4 regions of the Leclercia sp. G3L genome follow, and region 4 is predicted to be linked to each of the others. Evidence: predicted binding sites of a transcription regulator. Region 4 holds the regulator's gene; each other region holds the start of a gene.
What was found. Region 4 encodes CRP, which controls carbon source genes, mostly activating them, when cyclic AMP is high. Its sites were predicted from a motif close to ATGTGANNNNNNTCACAT; they were not measured.
Positions count from the first base shown of each region.

Region 1 (5,199 bases), 1.2 Mb from region 4:
CGCGTCGGCAATTTCAAACTGCCTGTCGCCGCTGTCCCACCCCAGACGCACCTTCACCGTGACCGGCAGATGGGAGGGCACCGCCTCGCGCATCGCTTTCGCGCCGCGGTAGATCAGCTCGGGATCTTTGAGCAGCGTGGCCCCGCCGCCGCTGCCGTTAACCATTTTCGACGGACAGCCACAGTTCAGATCCACGCCCCAGGAGCCCAGCTCGACGGCGCGGGCGGCGTTTTCCGCCAGCCACTCGGGATATTGTCCCAGCAGCTGTACGCGCACCAGAGTGCCTGAGGGGGTGCGGCTCTGGTGATGCAGCTCCGGGCAAAGTCTGTAAAACGATTTTACCGGCAATAACATATCCACCACCCGCAGGAACTCGGTGATGCAGAGGTCATAGTCGTTAACGTCGGTCAGCAGCTCACGCACCAGCGAATCGAGCACGCCTTCCATCGGTGCCAGTAATACACGCATATCAGTACCCGTAAAAAAAGACGCGCTATAGTAGCCGCTCCCGCGAGAGGTGGGAAGCGTCAGGGAAGATATGCGTGTGGGGCTGCGGTCTTATTCAGGGAGCGTCTCTTCAGGGCGCAGGGTTAGCACCTCAAAACCGTCTGCCGTTACGGCGATAGTGTGTTCCCATTGTGCAGACAGCTTTTTGTCACGGGTCACCACCGTCCAGCCGTCCTTCTTCGTTTTGATCCGGCTGTCGCCCTGATTGATCATCGGTTCGATAGTGAAGACCATCCCCTCCTGCAACACCGGCCCTTCGCCGGGTTTGCCGTAGTGCAGGATCTGCGGCTCTTCGTGCATCTCTTTACCAATGCCGTGCCCGCAGTACTCGCGCACTACGCTGTAGCCCTGGCTTTCAACGTATGACTGAATAGCGTGGCCAATGTCGCCCAGCGTGGCGCCCGGTTTGACGGCCTTAATCCCCTTCCACATCCCCTCGTAGGTCGCTTTCACCAGCCTGCGGGCCAGGGGCGAAACCTCGCCGATAAGATACATTTTACTGGAGTCGGCGATCATGCCCGCGTTTTCGAGGGTGATGTCGACGTTGACGATGGCACCCGATTTGAGATGCTCCGACTCCTTCGGGATACCGTGGCAGACCACGTCGTTGACCGAGGTGTTCAGCACGTAGGGGTAGTCATACTGCCCTTTGCTGGCCGGACGGGACTTAAGCTCCTCGACGATAAACGCCTCGGCGCGATTGTTGATCTCCATGGTTGATACGCCAGGCTTAATAAATTCGTCCAGCATGGTGAACACCGAGGCCAGCAGTTCACCCGCGTGGCGCTGGCGGGCCAGCTCGTCGGCGGTTTTAATGACAATTGATGGCATTGATTACCTCCAGTAAAGGGTTAGGGCCGGATTTGGGCATCATTATCTTTATCTGCCGATCGTATATTGTCAGCGCCGCGTTGTCTCCTGCGGTTTGGGGAATTGCCCAACGTTCCAGAAAGTAATGTCTGGTATGCTCAAAAGTCATGATGTGATCCGTAGCACGTTTCCGGTTTTAATTGTATGATGAATGCGTTCCATTAAGGACTTTCACCATGAAGAAATCACTGATCGTTGTCTGGCAATACCTGCGCGCCTTCATCCTGATTTATGCCTGCCTGTATGCGGGTATTTTTCTCGCCTCCCTGCTGCCGATCACCATTCCCGGCAGCATTATTGGCATGCTGATCCTGTTTGTACTGCTCGCGCTGCAAATCCTTCCGGCAAAATGGGTTAAGCCCGGCTGCTCGGTGCTGATCCGCTATATGGCGCTGCTGTTTGTGCCGATCGGTGTGGGGGTAATGCAATATTACGACCTGCTGAGCGCGCAGTTCGGCCCGATATTTGTCTCCTGCACCATCAGTACGCTGGTGGCGTTTTTAGTGGTGAGCTGGAGCACGCATCTGGTGCACGGGGAACGTAACGTGGTTGGGCAAAAAGGACAGAAAAAATGATGGTCAATATCTGGTGGTCCCTGCCGCTCACCGTGGCGGTATTCTTCGCCGCCCGCAAGCTGGCGGTGCGCCTGAAGTTCCCGCTGCTTAACCCCCTGCTGGTGGCGATGGTAGTGATTATTCCGTTCCTGCTGTTGACCGGCATCCCCTACGCAAAATATTTCCAGGGCAGCAAGGTCCTCAACGATCTGCTGCAACCTGCGGTGGTGGCGCTGGCGTTTCCGCTGTATGAGCAACTGCACCAGATCCGCGCCCGCTGGAAGTCAATCATTACCATCTGCTTGGTGGGCAGCGTGGTGGCGATGATCACCGGCACCTCGGTGGCGCTGCTGATGGGGGCAACCCCGGAAATCGCGGCCTCTATATTACCTAAATCCGTCACCACACCGATCGCGATGGCGGTGGGCGGCAGCCTCGGTGGCATCCCGGCAATCAGTGCCGTGTGCGTGATTTATGTCGGTATTCTCGGGGCGGTATTAGGCCATACGCTGCTGAACGCCATGCGTATTCGCACCAAATCTGCGCGTGGTCTGGCGATGGGGACCGCATCTCACGCCCTCGGCACCGCCCGCTGCGCGGAGCTGGATTATCAGGAAGGGGCGTTCAGCTCCCTGGCGCTGGTGATCTGCGGGATCATGACCTCGCTGATTGCGCCGTTCCTGTTCCCGATTATTCTGGCGGTAATGGGCTAAAATTTGCGACGCGTCGCGCATTTTTCATTTGAGTTTCATAAGTTGCACACATAATGAGATCTGAGTCACATATAAAGCCTCGGCGGCTCCGTACACTACCGATCCATTAACCTTTATGAGGCAACGCCATGCATCCACGTTTTCAATCAGCTTTCGCTCAGCTTGCAGAGAATTTGCAGTCAGCCCTGGCCCCGGTTCTGGCGGATGCACACTTCCCCGCCCTGCTGACGGCTGAACAGGTCACCGCACTGAAACGTGCCACCGATCTGGATGATGACGCGCTGGCCTTTGCGCTTCTGCCGCTGGCGGCGGCCTGCGCCCGCGCCGACCTGTCCCATTTCAACGTGGGTGCCATTGCGCGCGGCGTAAGCGGCACCTGGTACTTCGGCGGCAATATGGAGTTTCTCGGGGCGACCATGCAGCAGACCGTGCATGCCGAACAGAGCGCCATCAGCCACGCCTGGCTGCGCGGCGAAAAATCCCTGCAGGCCATCACCGTGAACTACACGCCGTGCGGCCACTGCCGTCAGTTTATGAACGAGCTTAACAGCGGTTTGCAGCTGCGCATCAACCTGCCGGGCCGCGATCCGCATACGCTGGCGGATTACCTGCCGGACGCCTTCGGGCCGAAGGATCTGGAGATAAAATCCCTGCTGATGGATGAGCAGGATCATGGCTACGCCGTGAGCGGGGACGAGCTGGCCCAGGCCGCTATCCGCGCCGCCAACCAGTCGCACGCCCCCTACAGCAACTCCCCGAGCGGAGTGGCGCTGGAGTGTCGCGATGGCCGCATCTTCACCGGCAGCTATGCCGAGAACGCCGCCTTTAACCCGACGTTGCCGCCGCTGCAGGGCGCACTCAACCTCCTCAGCCTCAACGGTTACGACTACCCGGATATTCAGCGCGCCATTCTGGCGGAAAAAGCCGATGCTCCGCTGATCCAGTGGGATGCCACCGCGGCGACGCTGCGCGCGCTGGGTTGCACCAGCATCGACCGCGTATTGCTGGCGTAAGCCTCTGATGCGGGCAGCAATGCCCGCATAATTGATGAAAATCCCCCCAATTAAACCGCCGTTTCTTGCGCTTACCAGACGGGTAAAGTAGCCTGAGTGAAATTTCACCTTTGGTAAGAGTCATCTGTATGTTAAAGCGCGTGTTATACAGCCTGGTTGCCCTGATCGCCATCGTGCTGTTGACTGCGCTGGGCCTCGACCGCTGGATGAGCTGGAAAACAGCCCCCTATATCTTTGATGACCTTCAGGATCTGCCCTACCGTCAGGTTGGCGTGGTGCTTGGCACCGCCAAGTATTACCGCACCGGGGTGATCAACCAGTATTACCGCTACCGCATTCAGGGTGCGCTCAACGCCTACAACAGCGGCAAGGTCAACTACCTGCTGCTGAGTGGCGACAACGCTCTGCAGAGCTACAATGAGCCGGTCACCATGCGTAAAGACTTGATTGCCGCAGGCGTGGACCCGGCGGATATCGTGCTCGACTACGCCGGTTTCAGGACCCTCGATTCCATTGTCCGCACCCGTAAGGTGTTTGATACCAACGATTTCATCATCATCACCCAGCGCTTCCACTGCGAGCGCGCGCTGTTTATTGCCCTGCATATGGGCATTCAGGCGCAGTGCTATGCCGTCCCGTCACCAAAAGACATGCTCACCGTGCGGGTGCGTGAATTTGGTGCCCGTCTGGGGGCGCTGGCCGATCTCTATGTCTTCAAACGCGAACCGCGCTTCTTAGGCCCGCTGGTGCCGATCCCGGCGATGCTGGAAGTGCCGGAAGATGCCCAGGGTTATCCGGCAGTGACGCCGGAGCAGCTGCTGGAGATGCAGAAGAAGAAATAAACCTCGCCGGGTGGCGGCTTCGCCTTACCCGGCCTACAAAACCCCGCAATACCGTAGGTCCGGCAAGCGTAGCGCCGCCGGGCATCAGCCGCACCGCTGCCATATCGCCGGGTGGCGGCTTCGCCTTACCCGGCCTACAAAACCCCGCAATACCGTAGGCCCGTGCAAGCGCAGCGCCGCCGGGCATCAGCCGCACCGCGGCCATATCGCCGGGTGGCGGCTTCGCCTTACCCGGCCTACAAAACCCCGCAATACCGTAGGCCCGGCAAGCGTAGCGCCGCCGGGCATCAGCCGCACCTCTGCCACATCGCCGGGTGGCGGCTTCGCCTTACCCGGCCTACAAAACCCTGCAATACCGTAGGCCCGGCAAGCGCAGCGCCGCCGGGCATAAAAAAACCCGCATTACGCGGGTTTTTTTGTTATCAGCAATCTTATTTCTTACGCGCGTACTTCAGGGAGTCCAGCGCAACGGCGAAGATAATGATCGCGCCCTTGATGATGTACTGCCAGTACGGGTTCACGCCGATATAGGTCAGACCGTAGTTGATAACGGTGAAGATGATAACACCGGTTACCACGCCCAGTACGGTACCCACACCACCGCTGAACGACACGCCACCGACGACGCACGCGGCAATCGCATCCAGCTCATACATAAAGCCGAGGTTGTTGGTGGCAGAGCCGATACGGCCCGCTTCCA
Region 1 is NZ_CP088265.1:2,737,219-2,742,417, reverse strand. Features, by position in the region: gene dusC (tRNA dihydrouridine(16) synthase DusC) at 1-468, opposite strand, end outside; gene map (type I methionyl aminopeptidase) at 559-1,338, opposite strand; gene LRS40_RS14435 (CidA/LrgA family protein) at 1,554-1,952, shown strand; gene LRS40_RS14430 (CidB/LrgB family autolysis modulator) at 1,949-2,644, shown strand; gene cdd (cytidine deaminase) at 2,773-3,657, shown strand; gene sanA (outer membrane permeability protein SanA) at 3,786-4,499, shown strand; gene mglC (galactose/methyl galactoside ABC transporter permease MglC) at 4,931-5,199, opposite strand, start outside.
Region 1: cdd (cytidine deaminase) is a predicted target of CRP. The motif match lies at 2,698-2,715, and genes of this name have one in related genera.

Region 2 (5,199 bases), 1.4 Mb from region 4:
AGCGCAGCAATACGGACTTGCGCCGCTTTACGCGTATTCTGGGTATTGAGGGGTTATTTCCACGCTGGGATGACCGTCTGTTAGGCATATTGCTGGGCAATGCCGAAAATAATCCGTTTCTGATCAAACAACGTCCCTACGAAGATTGTGGGATTTTTATGTCTACGTTGAATACATTGTCAGATGCAATTCGCGGCAGTAAAAAAATAAGCTTCATATATAAAGCGAAAAGCTACGGCGCCATTGAGCCCTACCGTCTCGTCAGTGACAGAGGGATCTGGTATCTCGCTGCGATTGAGGGAGGAGTGCTGAAGAGTTTCGTCATTTCAGAGATGAAAAAGGTTCTCCCCAGTAACGTGTCGTTTACCATGTCGACGGAGATTCATCTGCAAATCGAGAATGCGGAAAGTATCTGGTATGGCGCAGAGCTTACTGAAGTACTGATGTCAGTTTCTGCACGTGTAGCCCCGTGGTTCTTGCGCCGCGCTCTGTTGCCCGGTCAGGAAATTATTCACACTTCCGCAAGCGGTGATTTGCTCGTAATTTCACGGGTGGCTCACTTCGGCCAAATTATCCCACTCATCAAATACTGGATGCCCGAGGTTGAAGTTCTAAAACCAGCATCGATTCGTAATCAGGTTACGCAAGACATACGCCTTGCTCTGGAACTATACGAGCAGAATGAAAGTACGGAATCAACCGGAGATACCTCTAATGAATAAAGATGAAAAAGCGCTCGAGAATTTTTTCGAAACCATAGCAACGGATTTACTCAGCGGCCTTCTTGACGCCAATGATAATGAAGAGAATGCGCATCTCAAAGCCTGGCTTGACGCGCCATTCAATGTGGTTCCCGAACGCCTTCTCCAGCATGCCGAGATGATTTGCAATCACTTCAGTGCCGGTGAAAACGGTCATTTGTTAATGCACGGTATTGATGATCAACTGGCCGCAATGAACCTTTCCCGCAAGGAGCGCTTCAGCCCTATGAAAAAAGGGATCGTCGGTTACGCGGCACCCCGTGATCTGGAAAAAGTGAATGCCTTGCTAAAAGTAATTATTTCTTATTACGAGTGTGCGTTAATTAAAGCGAAAATGGAGAATGGTGCTCATGATGAATAATACAGAAACTAAAAATCGAAATCCTGTGAAGGATGCTCTTGAAATATTACCTGAAAATATCAGGGAAAGTATTGCCCGACGCATCAATGACGTTATCAGTTATGAGCCGGTCATTGGCATTATGGGAAAGACCGGAGCCGGGAAGTCCAGCTTATGTAATGCGATTTTTAAGGGTGATATTTGTGCAGTCAGCGATGTCGCCGCCTGTACCCGTGAAACGCAGGAAATGCGCATCCAGTTTGGCAAACGCTCAGTGCGGTTGATTGATATTCCGGGTGTGGGAGAAAATGCTGAGCGTGACGCTGAATATGAACAACTTTATCGTGACCTGTTACCACAACTGGATCTGGTTCTCTGGGTGATTAAAGGCGATGACCGCGCCTTTTCTGCGGATGAACATTTCTACAAAAATGTGCTGGCCCCTGCTGGCGGTGAGGCTAAAACACTGTTTGTGCTTAATCAGGTCGACAAAATTGAGCCATTCCGTGAATGGGATGTTGTCAACGCCCGGCCTTCTCCATCCCAGATGCAAAATATCCTCGATAAAGAAGCATATATCACACAGCGATTTGGGTTTACTGACCATCCGGTGATCGCTGTCGCCGCCAGTGAGGGATACAATGTGACCCATTTGGTGGAGGCAATGGTTCGTGCGCTCCCAAAGCACGCTCAAAGCGGCGTTGCTTCTCAGGTGAGAGACGAGCACAAAACCCGTACAGTTACAGAAGAGGCAACGGAAGGATTTGGTGATACCGTTGATCGCGTTCTTGATGATATTATTGATAATACCCTGCCAGCACCTTTGCGCGTGGTGGTGAAAGCTGCCAAAAAAGCTGTAGTCAATGGGCTGAAAAAAGCCTGGAACTGGATCTTTGGATAAAAAAATAACGGGAGCAACTGCTCCCGTAATATTCATATCCCATTAATCATTATAATTTCACCAGCCCTGATTTAATTGCCAGACGGACACATTTATTGGCCTCCTGCATAATGACGTCCTGGGGATATCTGTTCATTTCCCGATAACCATCAGATTTAGCCATGCGGCCTTCCATTCCGGCATTATCCAGAATGGCCTTCCAGGCATCCCGAATTTTCTTTGAGTCCTTTTCGCCGACGCCACCGGAGAGTGTGCCAAATAGTTCTTTGGCATTACTGTTAAGATTTTTGTATTCTGCTGCGTTTGGATCCAGTAACATCGCCATTTGAGTCGACTGACGAGTTGCTTCATAACATCGTCCTGCTGTATCAAGCGAAACAGAAGCGGCTATTGAGGTGACAGGCACGATGGCCACGATACATGCAGTAATTATCTTTTTCATATCATTATTATCCAATTGGGTGAGAAAGATTATCTGTTCTTACTACTGTCTGTTCGATGATTTGCGGTAAAATGTCACACACTTATCTGCAAATGCTGCCTGCTGGTATGCCCGAGGAAGTTCATTATCCAGGGCGGTGGTGTTTTCATTAATCGATTCTTCGTCAACGCCATAACGTTGTAGTTCTCCCTCCAGATATTTGTAAATTTCAGCAGTGACCTTTTTATCTGTCTCCATGAGTTGCCTGTTTATACTGTCCATCGCAAGGTAACAGGCTACACGGTTATTTACCTGAACAAGCCCGGCATGCGCCTGTGACAAAAAACCCGTGAATAACAGAGCTGCTATTATCATTCTTTTCATCTTACATCCTTCATTAAGGTGATTTTTTTGGTTCATTGCAGAGCCTAATGCAATGCGAGGACAGGTTATGTCCATGTAGAGAAAATTATTTGAATATTCCTTGCCTGACTCGCTCTCTTATCAGAGGAGCCAACCGCACTTTCCCGGGAGAAATAACCTCCGTTACTGTTTCCACCCTCAATAAGTCCCGTCGTCCTGTCCGACGGGAAACAGAAAACTGCTGGCAAATATCATTAACCGACAGAGAATTGCCAGTATAGAGCTGGAGCAATATCCACCCCAGTCTTTCAGCGATCTTCTCGCCTCGTGACTGACGCATCATGGGTACCTGTCTAGTTTTGTTTTAACAGTCCATCGGCCAAAATTGGCTCTAACACACTGTAATATCGATGTTATTTATGCGGTGTAAAACAGCCGTTGGGGTAATGAACTCTTCGTTATCACCCTGTCACTGAGGAATGCGCCATTTGGGCCTGAACCACGAGGGATCTGAGATCCCCCGTGTCTGCACATGTTTTTGCGAACAGCCTGGTAAAATAAACATCATCCCCATGCTGTGATGCACGCCACATGCAGAAGATTACAAAGCCGCCCGCTTTCTTCCTGTTCATAACGGGTCAACAACTTTCCACAGTTACCGTTACCCGGTAAATCCCCATAGAGAGATATTCCATAAAATTACTCTCCCACAGGGACCAGAGTTCATTCTTCTCAGATGCCAATGAAATATCTCCAATCAGATAATGGGAGACGTAATGACCCGACCAGCAAAAGTCCATTTCCTTTTCCAGCTCCGGGTAAACTCGCCCCATGTAACTAAAGTCTGTGACATAATCGAAATACCATTCGTTATCCTGTCGGATGAACCGCATTTCAACCGGATGAAATCCGCCGGATTCTGCACTGTAGTCCGGGTCACGAAAATTAATGACTACTGCCCTGACCGATGTTTGCTGAGATTGTTCTGCCAGAAGCGTAACGATGTGCTGCTGAAATAATTTAGTGACAGGCAGCGTTAATCCTGCCTGTTTTAAGACATACTGGGTTTGCATAATAGATTTTCCTGTAAAAGGTGAGTAGAGGTGTGTAGTAGTTTCTGGTTGTATAACAGTTCTGGTAAAGAATTAATTCTTCGCAATCCTTTCTTAATCGCCAACCTTACCGAGTGTTTTAAGACGCGCCCGCCAGTCAGCATATAAAACATGCGTAAACAACTTCTCAGGGTGCGCCTCAAGCAGACATATATCCGGGGAGCGTAAAACAGCAGCCAGAAAACCAGCATTATTGGCACTAGCCCCTTTAAATAATGGTCTGAATACGCCAGATGTGAAGCCCGTTGTCGGTTGAACTTCGAGTACACTTTCAATCTTAGAAAGTGCGATCCAGTCTTTAGAGAACAATCCTCCGCTACCATTTGCCATGAGACGCAGGTAAAGTTCATTATCCGTTTCAGACATTGCCAGTTGCCATGTCAGCATACCACTGGCTTTAGGACTGATTTTTTCCGCCTGTCCTGATTCAATGAGCAGCTTATAACTCTCTTCAGGTAATATTCGCTCATCTTCAGTGATACCTTTTTCAACATCACTTAAATCATTATTTAACTCCAGCTCATCGTGTTCATTATTGTTTTTCCCTGCCTTTGATTTTCTCATTTTCTTCTCCTGATTTTAATCCGATTTACAGACGCAATTCCGCCATAGACATTAATGTATCAATCCCACCAAGAGAACAATTGGGGTGAAATAACAAATAAATACCATTCCCGTTATCCTCTGTAATGGTTAGCATCAAGTAATATTCATCTGTCAGACGGACCACGAACTCAGGGTTTGCAATTAAATGATGAATTACATCTAACAGGTGCCGTTTAAAATCTTCGGGAACATCATCAGGTTCAATGTACATTAATGTTACGCCAACCTCACACCAGAAATTTCTTGCGGAGAATTCATCATCAAATGGAAGTATCAGTTCTTTTCTCAGGACAGTCATAACTGAATCGGGAAGAAGGAGCGATGGCAGGTCTTTCCAGCTCGAGACAAATTTCATTGAATAATCCTCATAAACACAAACCCCGATACGTTTTAAGTATCGGGGTTACATAGACAGGGTTAATAATCTGAAATTTCCTTCCGTGGTCATCTATATTCTCTCATAATATCCACACGATTTACAGATCAGCACTGGTGCATTATTTCTTTCTCGTTGCTTCAGAAATCCAAAGAAACGTTTTATTGCCGTGATGATGTTTTTGAGCAATTCAGATAATTGCTCCGGGCTAATATAACCAGCAGACGTTGTCAGGAACCGATCATCGCGAGTCAACTCAGCTATCTTTCCGGCTGTTTCTGTCACTGTGTTTCGGCCACCGCACTTAGGACATTTTAAC
Region 2 is NZ_CP088265.1:2,952,674-2,957,872, reverse strand. Features, by position in the region: gene LRS40_RS15510 (YafY family protein) at 1-722, shown strand, start outside; gene LRS40_RS15505 (hypothetical protein) at 715-1,122, shown strand; gene LRS40_RS15500 (GTPase family protein) at 1,112-2,002, shown strand; gene LRS40_RS15495 (hypothetical protein) at 2,052-2,444, opposite strand; gene LRS40_RS15490 (hypothetical protein) at 2,487-2,807, opposite strand; gene LRS40_RS24785 (DeoR family transcriptional regulator) at 2,893-3,126, opposite strand; gene LRS40_RS15485 (DUF2787 family protein) at 3,425-3,859, opposite strand; gene LRS40_RS15480 (hypothetical protein) at 3,953-4,462, opposite strand; gene LRS40_RS15475 (hypothetical protein) at 4,488-4,859, opposite strand.
Region 2: LRS40_RS24785 (DeoR family transcriptional regulator) is a predicted target of CRP. The motif match lies at 3,362-3,379, and genes of this name have one in related genera.

Region 3 (5,199 bases), 2.1 Mb from region 4:
ATAGTGATGGCGTCAGTATTGCGTCTGGACATCGTCATACCTCTTTCTGTTTACGGCAGGATTTTCTTAAGCAAGTGCTCAAGAGTTGCCACTTCGTCCGCCGTTAAGTTTTTTGTTAGTTCCTGGTGCAGTTTTTGTCCTACTAATTGATGACATTGTTCACACATTGCCGCGCCGTCGCTGGTCAATTGCACCAGCACGCCGCGTTTGTCATTCGGATTCGGGCGGCGTTCAATCCACCCCTTGCAGACCAGCCGATCCATCATGCGCGTCAGCGCGCCGAGGTCGACAGATAAGATTTTCTTCAGCTCAACCGGGGTGATACACACTTCGCAGCGCACAGAACAGAGCACTTTAAACTGGGTTGCGGTGATATCCAGCGGTGATAAATAATCATTGAGCAGGCGGTCTTTCTTCTGGTTAACCATGTAGATAAGCCGACCCAGCGGAATGATTTCGTTGAAGAGGTCACTGGTGCTTTTCACAATGGTTGCCCTGGCAAGTAGTTTAATCACGGCAGATATTATTGCTCAGGCAACTATAAGTCAACTGAATGCATTTGCTTATGACACGATTTGCTAAAGCGATTCAGATCACTTTTTTGCCCGCCAGGGGGATCGTCATATCATCGGGATAAATTGATTTCGGAGCGAAAATATTACTTACGATGTGTGCGTAGCTGTAACGGTTGTTTTGACCCTATACTTGCCTGGTTAATTTTTGATAAGGACGAATCCGTAAAATGGTTGATTTAATTAAAGCAATTGGTCTTGGGCTGGTGGTGCTGTTACCCCTGGCAAACCCGTTAACCACCGTTGCGCTTTTCCTTGGCCTGGCGGGCGACATGAACCGTGAACAACGTAATCATCAGTCGCTCATGGCCTCCGTTTACGTCTTCGCGATCATGATGGTGGCGTACTACGCCGGGCAGCTGGTAATGAACACCTTCGGGATCTCCATTCCCGGCCTCCGAATTGCGGGGGGGCTGATCGTGGCCTTTATCGGTTTCAGAATGCTGTTCCCCGCGCCGAAATCGCCGGATGATTCAGACGTGCAGGACGCGCTGGAAGATAAGCAAAATAAAGCGGCTCCGAACATTGCCTTCGTGCCGCTGGCGATGCCAAGCACCGCAGGTCCGGGTACCATTGCGATGATCATCAGCTCCGCCTCGACGGTGCGCAGCGGTTCTGCTTTCCCGGACTGGGTGGTCATGATTGCGCCGCCGCTGATTTTTGCCATTATCGGCGTGATCCTGTGGGGCTGTCTGCGTAGCTCGGGCGCGATTATGCGCTGGGTGGGCAAAGACGGTATCGAAGCCATCTCCCGCCTGATGGGCTTCCTGCTGGTCTGTATGGGCGTGCAGTTTATTATTAACGGCGTGCTGGAAATTATTAAAACCTACCCGTAATAACTGAACCGGGTGGCGCTCGCCACCCGATTACCTCTCTAGCTGTGATGCGGTTGCTCTTCCAGGGCGACGGGCCATTTGCGAAAGATCAGCACCGACCAGATCAGCGCCGCAAGGGCCGGGATCGCCCCCAGATAACCGATCGACGCCATCGACAGATGCAGGATCACCTGATTGCCCACCAGCGCACCCGCGCCAATCCCCAGGTTGAAAATACCCGAGAACAGCGCCATCGCCACGTCCGTGGCATCCGGCGCCAGGGCCAGCACTTTCACCTGCATTCCAAGACCGATAATCATGATTGCCACGCCCCAGACGATGCTCAGCAGGGCGAGATTTGTCTCACTGCCCGAGGCGGGCAGCAGCAGAAGCAGACACGCCAGCAGCAGGCCAATGGCGCTGCTCACCAGCAGCGAGGCGTGACGGTTGCCGAGCTTGCCAAACAGCAGGCTGCCGATAATGCCTGCGCCGCCCAGCAGCAACAGCAATACCGTGGCAAAGCTGGCGCTGAACCCGGCGATGGTCTGCACAAACGGCTCGATGTAGCTGTAGGCGGTGTAATGGGCTGTCACCACGACGACCGTCAGCAGATAGAGGCTCATCAGCGCCGGACGACGCATCAGCAGCGGCAGGCTTTTCAGCGAGCCGGAATGCTCACTTGGCAGTTTGGGTAACAGCTTGATCAGACACAGCAGGGTGAACAGCGCCCCGAGCCCAATAACGAAAAAGGTGGTACGCCAGCCAAATATCTGTCCGACGATGCGGCCGATTGGCAGCCCGAGCACCATCGCCAGCGCGGTGCCGGTGGCCAGCAGGCTCAGGGCCTGAGCGCGCTTCCCGGCCGGGGCCAGGCGGATCGCCAGCGAAGCGGTAATTGACCAGAAAATGGCGTGCGCGAAGGCAATGCCGATCCGGCTTATCACCAGCACCGTGAAGTTCCACGCGAGGAACGACAGCACATGACTGGCAATAAACAGCACAAACAGCCCGATCAGCAGTTTGCGCCGCTCCATCTGGCTGGTGAGCAGCATAAAGGGTAACGACATCATCGCCACCACCCAGGCATAGATGGTGAGCATGATCCCCACCTGCGCGGTCTCCATGCCAAAGCTGCTGGCGATATCCGAGAGCAGGCCGACGGGGACAAATTCAGTGGTATTGAAGATAAAGGCGGCAACGGCGAGCGTGACCACCCGTAGCCACGCGACCCTGCGGGAAACGGTGTTGGTTGTCATAGGGAAATCCGGGAGTCGTTACGTCAATGAGGTGCGGCGATCTTAAAACCTTCCCTGCTGAAAATACAATCATTTTGTGATGTAGATCTCACTATAACCAAAAAGTAATAGCTGGTGAAACAGGGTATTTTCCATGAATATAGGATGCAACATTACGTTAACAGTGGGTAAAGCAATGCAGGAGATTGAGTTTTATCTGGTCGATGCGTTTAGCGATCGCGCGTTTGGTGGGAATCCTGCAGCCGTTTGCCCGCTCGAGGAGTGGCTACCGGATGACGTGCTGTTAAAGATGGCCCAGCAGCATAACCAGTCGGAAACCGCCTTTTTCGTGCGTACCGACGTGGGCTTTGAACTGCGCTGGTTTACCACTCAGTACGAGATTAACCTTTGCGGTCACGCGACGCTCGCCAGCGCCCACGTGATTTTTGAGTATCTGGACTACCCACACACCGAGATCGTTTTCTCCACCCGTTTTGTCGGCGACCTGAAGGTCACCCGCAGCGGCGACTGGTTAACGCTTAACTTCCCGGCGTGGAGCAGCGAGCCGGTAGACAACCCACCAGCGCTGCTGTTCAGTACCCTCGGCATCACCGGGGCGAAGGAGGTGCGGGCAGGGCGCGACTACATGGTGGTGCTGGAGAACCAGCAGCAGCTTGAGGCGTTGACCCCGGATATCGACGGCATGATGCCGCTGGATAAGATGGTCTGCGTCACCGCCCCAGGGGATGAGTATGACTTTGTCAGCCGCTTCTTCTGCCCGGGCGAGTCGGTGGCGGAAGATCCGGTGACCGGCTCCGCCCACAGCATGCTGATCCCGTACTGGAGCGAAAAGCTGGGTAAAACGTCGCTACAGGCCCGTCAGGTCTCGCCCCGCGGCGGCGATCTGCGCTGCGAGCTGAAGGGCGACCGGGTATTGATTGGCGGCCAGGCGGCGCTCTATCTGAAGGGCACCGTTTACCTGCGCGGCCATTAAAAGCCTTTGCTGTGCTTCAGCCACTCCACCTCTTCGGGGGTGGATGGGCGATTAAGCAGACTGTTGCGGTGCGGGTAGCGGCCAAAGCGCTCAATAATCGCCCGGTGCTTGATTTCCGCATTCAGAAAGCCCGGCACGTTCAGGGCGGTGAACAGCCGCTCTGCCTCCTGATGAATCACTCGTGATTCCGCATGCATCATCGGCAGCAGTGAGACGCCTTTTTCGTTGCTGTCCAGCTCCTGCCACATCGGCTGATAAACCAGCTCCTGGGAGAGGATCAGCGCCATGCCGTCCTGCTGCCAGGCGCGTGCGTCGTTGCGGTTCAGGTTGCGCGAGAGTTGATCGAGCAAAACGATCTCCGCCAGCCGTCCGCGCGGCGTGTCCCGCCAGTGAAACAGCTCCCCCCGACAGGCGGCCTGCCACAAGGGGTAGAAGCGGTGTTTGCACTGGGCGTCGAAATCATCATTGCGGGAAAACCAGAGCGGTTGATGCTGCTCGTGAAACCAGAATTCAAGCAGAGAAGCGTATTCCATGGCGGGTTCCGGCGTTGGGGTTAAGGCGCTCATACAAATGTAGGCCGGGTAAGGCGCAGCCGCCACCCGGCGTGGTTTGGCACCCTGAGGTCTGCAACGCCGGGAGGCGCTGGCGCTTGCCCGGCCTACGGTGCGGTGCGGTTTTTGTAGGACGGGTAAGGCGCAGCCGCCACCCGGCGTGGTTTGACATCCTGCGGTCTGCAACGCCGGGCGGCGCTGGCGCTTGCCCGGCCTACGGTGTGGTGCGTTTTTTGTAGGACGGGTAAGGCGCAGCCGCCACCCGGCGTGGTTTGACATCCTGCGGTCTGCATCGCCGGGCGGCGCTGGCGCTTGCCCGGCCCACGGTGTGGTGCGGTTTTTGTAGGACGGGTAAGGCGCAGCCGCCACCCGGCGTGGTTTGGCACCCAGCGGTCTGCAACGCCGGGCGGCGCTGGCGCTTGCCCGGCCTACGGTGCGGTGCGATTTTTGTAGGACGGGTAAGGCGTGGTTTGGCACCCTGAGGTCTGCAACGCCGGGCGGCGCTGGCGCTTGCCCGGCCTACGATGTGGTTCGGTTTTTGTAGGCCGGGTAAGGCGCAGCCGCCACCCGGCAAACAGGCCGCACAACTCACCCCAGCGACGCGCCACCGCACAGCACCAGCTCCTGCCCGGTGATGGGCGCGGCCTCGGCGCTCAGCAGATAGTTGACCATCGCCGCCACCTCTTCCGGGGCGATCAGCCTCCCCATCGGCGGCATTTTTGGCGGTGACGTTTGCCGTCCGGGCGCACTCAACATCGGGGTCTGCGTCGCACCCGGGGCCACCACGTTGGCGGTGATCCCGCGCGGAGCCAGCTCCGCCGCCCAGCTGCGCACCATCCCAACCAGTGCCGCCTTGGTCGCAACATACTGCGAGCGCCCGGCCGCTCCCCGTGAGGTGCGGCTGCCGATAGCGATCAGCCGTCCACCCGCGCTCATCCGCGGGGCAAAGTGGTTAAACAGGATCTCGGCGGCGTGGATATGCAGCCCCCACAGACGAGCGCTGACCGCCGGATCCAGTTCGCCGAGCGGGGC
Region 3 is NZ_CP088265.1:3,633,912-3,639,110, forward strand. Features, by position in the region: gene marA (MDR efflux pump AcrAB transcriptional activator MarA) at 1-32, opposite strand, end outside; gene marR (multiple antibiotic resistance transcriptional regulator MarR) at 51-485, opposite strand; gene LRS40_RS18830 (MarC family NAAT transporter) at 743-1,408, shown strand; gene LRS40_RS18835 (sugar transporter) at 1,447-2,643, opposite strand; gene LRS40_RS18840 (PhzF family phenazine biosynthesis protein) at 2,819-3,616, shown strand; gene LRS40_RS18845 (DUF924 family protein) at 3,613-4,149, opposite strand; gene LRS40_RS18850 (SDR family NAD(P)-dependent oxidoreductase) at 4,756-5,199, opposite strand, start outside.
Region 3: LRS40_RS18835 (sugar transporter) is a predicted target of CRP. The motif match lies at 2,718-2,735, and genes of this name have one in related genera.

Region 4 (5,199 bases):
TAAATAACAGACAATAATTAGCATCACCTTTATGGCCCAAATCATTCCATCAGACTTCAACATTGCACCCGACGAGAGCGCAGAATTTGTCCCCATGCGGGGCGTGGCTAATCGCCATCTGCAGACCATGCTGCCGCGCCTCATCCGTCGTAAAGTGCTTTTCACCCCCGTCTGGCAGCGCCTTGACCTGCCGGATGATGACTTCGTTGATTTAGCCTGGAGTGAAGATCCGCTTCAGGCCCGGCACAAACCCCGGCTGGTGGTCTTTCATGGCCTCGAGGGCAGCCTGCACAGCCCCTATGCCCACGGCCTGATTCAGGCAGCGAAAGCGCGCGGCTGGCTGGGGGTAGTGATGCACTTCAGGGGATGCAGCGGCGAACCCAATCGCCAGAAACGCATCTATCATTCCGGCGAAACAGAAGATGGCACCTGGTTCCTGCGCTGGCTGGCAGAGACCCACGGCCCGGCCCCCACGGCGGCGGTGGGCTATTCGCTGGGCGGAAACATGCTCGCCTGCCTGCTGGCAAAAGAGGGCGACAATATTCCTCTGGACGCCGCCGCCATCGTCTCTGCTCCGTTCATGCTGGAACACTGCAGCTATCATATGGATAAGGGCTTTTCGCGCGTTTATCAGCGTTATCTGCTTAACTTGCTCAAAGCCAATGCGGCACGCAAACTGAAGGCATACCCGGATACGCTGCCGGTCAGTCTGCGACAGCTGAAGAAAGTGCGTCGCCTGCGCGAATTTGACGATCTGATCACCGCCAAAATTCACGGTTTTGCCGATGCTATTGACTACTATCGCCAGTGCAGCGCCATGCCGTTGCTCAGCAACATCACGAAACCTGTGCTGATTATTCATGCTAAAGACGATCCCTTTATGGATCATCACTCGATACCCGCGCAGGAATTTTTGCCCGCTAACGTGCAGTATCAGCTGACCGAACACGGCGGACACGTGGGTTTTGTCGGCGGCACGCTGCGTCGCCCGACGATGTGGCTGGAAACGCGTATCCCGGACTGGCTGACCACATACCTGGAACCGATAAGATGATTATTCCCTGGCAAGATCTGGCTCCCGAAACGCTGGATAATCTGATTGAAAGCTTTGTGTTACGCGAAGGCACCGATTATGGTGAACAGGAGCTTTCGCTTGAGCAGAAGGTTGCCGACGTCAGGCGCCAGCTGCAAAGCGGTGAGGTGCTGGTCGTATGGTCCGAGCTGCACGAAACCGTCAACATCATGCCTCGCAATCAATTTCGCGGTTAACCGCGACATCTTTCCATTCAGGGAGTTGCTATGTCCGCCAGACATCCGGTTATTGCCGTTACAGGGTCGAGTGGTGCGGGTACCACTACCACCAGCCTCGCCTTTCGTAAGATCTTCTCGCAGCTGCATCTGCGCGCCGCGGAAGTGGAAGGCGACAGTTTTCACCGCTTTACCCGCCCTGAAATGGATATGGCGATCCGCAAGGCCCGCGATCTCGGCAAACACATCAGCTACTTTGGCCCGGATGCCAACGACTTTGGCCTGCTGGAGCAAACCTTCGCTGAATACGGGCGAAGCGGCACCGGTCAGGCGCGCAAATACCTGCACACCTATGACGAAGCGGTGCCCTGGAACCAGGTGCCGGGCACTTTCACACCCTGGCAGCCGCTGCCGGAACCCACCGACGTGCTGTTTTATGAAGGCCTGCATGGCGGGGTGGTCACGCCGCAACACGACGTGGCGCGCCATGTCGATCTGCTGGTGGGCGTGGTGCCGATTGTTAACCTGGAGTGGATCCAGAAGCTGACGCGGGATACCAGCGAGCGCGGTCATTCCCGCGAGGCGGTGATGGACTCCGTGGTGCGCTCAATGGAAGATTACATTAACTTCCTGACGCCACAGTTTTCCCGCACCCACATTAACTTCCAGCGCGTTCCGACCGTAGACACCTCGAACCCCTTTGCCGCCAAGGCTATCCCGTCCCTGGACGAGAGCTTCGTGGTGATCCATTTCCGCAATCTGGACAATATCGATTACCCCTGGCTGCTGGCGATGCTACAGGGTTCGTTTATTTCGCATATCAATACGCTGGTGGTTCCGGGCGGGAAGATGGGGCTGGCGATGGAGTTAATCATGATGCCGCTGGTGCAGCGGTTGATGGAAGGCAAGAAAATCGATTGAAGCCTTGTTGCCCGGTGGCGCTACGCTTACCGGGCCTACGGGCTCTGTAGGCCGGGCAAACGAAGTGCCGCCCGGCGTTTTAGCAAGGCTTACGCCTCGATCACTTCATACGAGTGGGTAATATTTACCGCTTTCTCCAGCATCAGCGCCACGGAGCAGTACTTCTCCGCAGAAAGATCGACCGCGCGGGATACCGCCGCGTCTTTCAGCGCTTTGCCGGTGACCACGAAGTGAAGGTTGATATGGGTGAACAGGCGCGGCGCCTCTTCACGACGCTCTGAGGTCAGTTTCACTTCACAGTCGGTCACATCGTGACGCCCTTTTTGCAGGATCGACACCACGTCGATCGCGCTGCATCCTCCTGCCGCCATCAGGACCACTTCCATCGGACTTGGCGCTTTATCGCCGGAGTTACCGTCCATCAAAATCTGGTGCCCGGAAGCCGACTCACCGAGGAACGTTAGCCCTTCAACCCATTTCACACGTGCTTGCATTTTTATTAACTCCAGGATTGCATTTTTCCTGACAGATTACGCGCCAGTAACAATTCTGACAACGGAAGTCGACCTGCATCAAGCTGAAGCGAGACACCAGGAGACACGCGGCAAAAGCTATGCTAAAACAGTCGAGATGCTACAGTAATACATTGACGTTACACATGTATGCAGAGGACATCACACATTACAGGCTGCTAATTATTGTGCCAGCCAGACCCCAGGCAGGGGGAAGAATTCGATTGCAACCCCAGAGTACAGGTACATAGCCAGACTCTGGAGACAGCTTATAACAGAGGATAACAGCGCATGGTGCTTGGCAAACCGCAAACAGACCCGACTCTCGAATGGTTCTTGTCTCATTGCCATATTCATAAGTACCCATCGAAGAGCACGCTGATTCACCAGGGTGAAAAAGCGGAAACGTTGTACTACATCGTCAAAGGCTCAGTGGCAGTGCTGATCAAAGATGAAGAAGGCAAAGAGATGATCCTCTCTTACCTGAATCAGGGAGACTTTATCGGCGAACTGGGCCTGTTTGAAGAAGGTCAGGAGCGTAGCGCCTGGGTTCGTGCAAAAACGGCCTGTGAAGTGGCTGAGATCTCTTATAAGAAATTCCGCCAGCTGATCCAGGTGAATCCGGATATCCTGATGCGCCTCTCTTCGCAGATGGCTCGCCGTCTGCAGGTCACGTCCGAGAAAGTGGGTAACCTCGCCTTCCTCGACGTAACGGGCCGTATTGCCCAGACCCTGCTGAACCTGGCGAAACAGCCAGACGCTATGACCCACCCGGACGGTATGCAAATTAAAATTACCCGTCAGGAAATTGGTCAGATCGTCGGATGTTCTCGTGAGACAGTGGGTCGTATCCTGAAAATGCTGGAAGATCAAAACCTGATTTCCGCCCACGGTAAAACCATCGTGGTTTACGGAACACGTTAATTCCGCTAAAACGGCGTGGCATCGCACGATGACACGCCGTTTTTGTCTCTATCCCCATGTGGCGCAGGCTCATTTATCACCCGGAAGTTAACTACGCACTGCGGCAAACCCTGGTGTTGTGTCTCCCTGTGGCTGTGGGTCTGATCTTCGGTCATCTGCAACACGGCCTGCTCTTCTCTCTCGTTCCTGCCTGCTGCAACATTGCCGGTCTGGGCACGCCACATAAGCGCTTCTTTAAACGTCTGACTATTGGCGGCTGCCTGTTCGCGGGCTGTAGCCTGGCCGTACAGCTGCTGCTGGCGCGGGATATTCCGCTGCCTCTGATTCTGACCGTGCTGGCGATGACGCTAGGGGTCACGGCTGAGATCAGCGCCCTGCATGCGCGACTGCTGCCCGCCTCGCTGATTGCGGCCATCTTTACCCTGAGCCTGGCGGGGAATATGCCGGTCTGGGAACCGCTACTCCTCTATACGCTGGGCACCCTCTGGTACGGGCTGTTTAACTGGTTCTGGTTCTGGATGTGGCGTGAACAGCCGCTGCGTGAGTCGCTGAGCATGCTCTATCAACAGCTGGCGGATTATTGCGAAGCAAAATACACCCTGCTGACGCAGCACACCGACCCTGAAAAATCGTTGCCCCCGCTGCTGGCCCGCCAGCAGAAGGTAGTGGACCTGATCAGCCTCTGTTACCAACAGCTGCATATGCTGGCGGCCAACAGGAATCATGAATACAAACGCCTGCTGCGCACCTTCCAGGTGGGGCTGGATCTACAGGAGCACATCTCCGTCAGCCTGCATCACCCGAAGGAGGTGCAGAAGCTGGTGGAGCGCAGTCACGCTGAAGCGGTGATCCGCTGGAACGCGCAGACCGTTGCGGCACGCCTGCGGGTGCTGGCTGACGACATTCTCTATCATCGCTACCCCACCCGCTTCACCATGGACAAGCAGCTCGGCGCCCTGGAGAAAATTGCCCGCCAGCACCCGGATAACCCGGTGGGTCAGTTCTGCGCCTGGCACTTCAGCCGTATTGCCCGCGTGCTGCGCACCCAGCGCCCGCTCTACCCGCGCGACCTGATGGCGGACAAGCAGAAACGCCTGCCGCTGATCCCCGCTCTGAGAAGCTATCTGTCGCTGAAGTCTGCCGCCCTGCGTAACGCGGCGCGCATCAGCGTGATGCTGAGTATCGCCAGCCTGATGGGCGTGGCGCTGCACCTGCCGAAACCCTACTGGATCTTAATGACAGTGCTGCTGGTGACGCAAAACGGCTATAGCGCGACGCGGGTGCGTATTCTCCACCGGGCGGCCGGCACGCTGGCGGGGCTGATTATTGCCGGCGTGACCCTGCACTTCCACGTCCCGGAAGGCTACACCCTTGCCGGGATGTTGATGGTGACGCTGGTAAGCTACCTGATCATTCGCAAGAGCTACGGCTGGGCGACGGTGGGCTTTACGGTCACGGCGGTGTACACCCTGCAGCTGCTGACCCTGAACGGCGAGCAGTTTATTGTCGCCCGGCTGGCCGATACCCTGATTGGCTGCCTGATCGCCTTCGGGGGGATGGTCTGGCTATGGCCGCAGTGGCAGAGCGGGCTTCT
Region 4 is NZ_CP088265.1:1,558,478-1,563,676, reverse strand. Features, by position in the region: gene LRS40_RS08780 (hydrolase) at 32-1,054, shown strand; gene LRS40_RS08775 (YheU family protein) at 1,051-1,269, shown strand; gene LRS40_RS08770 (phosphoribulokinase) at 1,300-2,169, shown strand; gene LRS40_RS08765 (OsmC family protein) at 2,259-2,663, opposite strand; gene crp (cAMP-activated global transcriptional regulator CRP) at 2,973-3,605, shown strand; gene LRS40_RS08755 (YccS/YhfK family putative transporter) at 3,662-5,199, shown strand, end outside.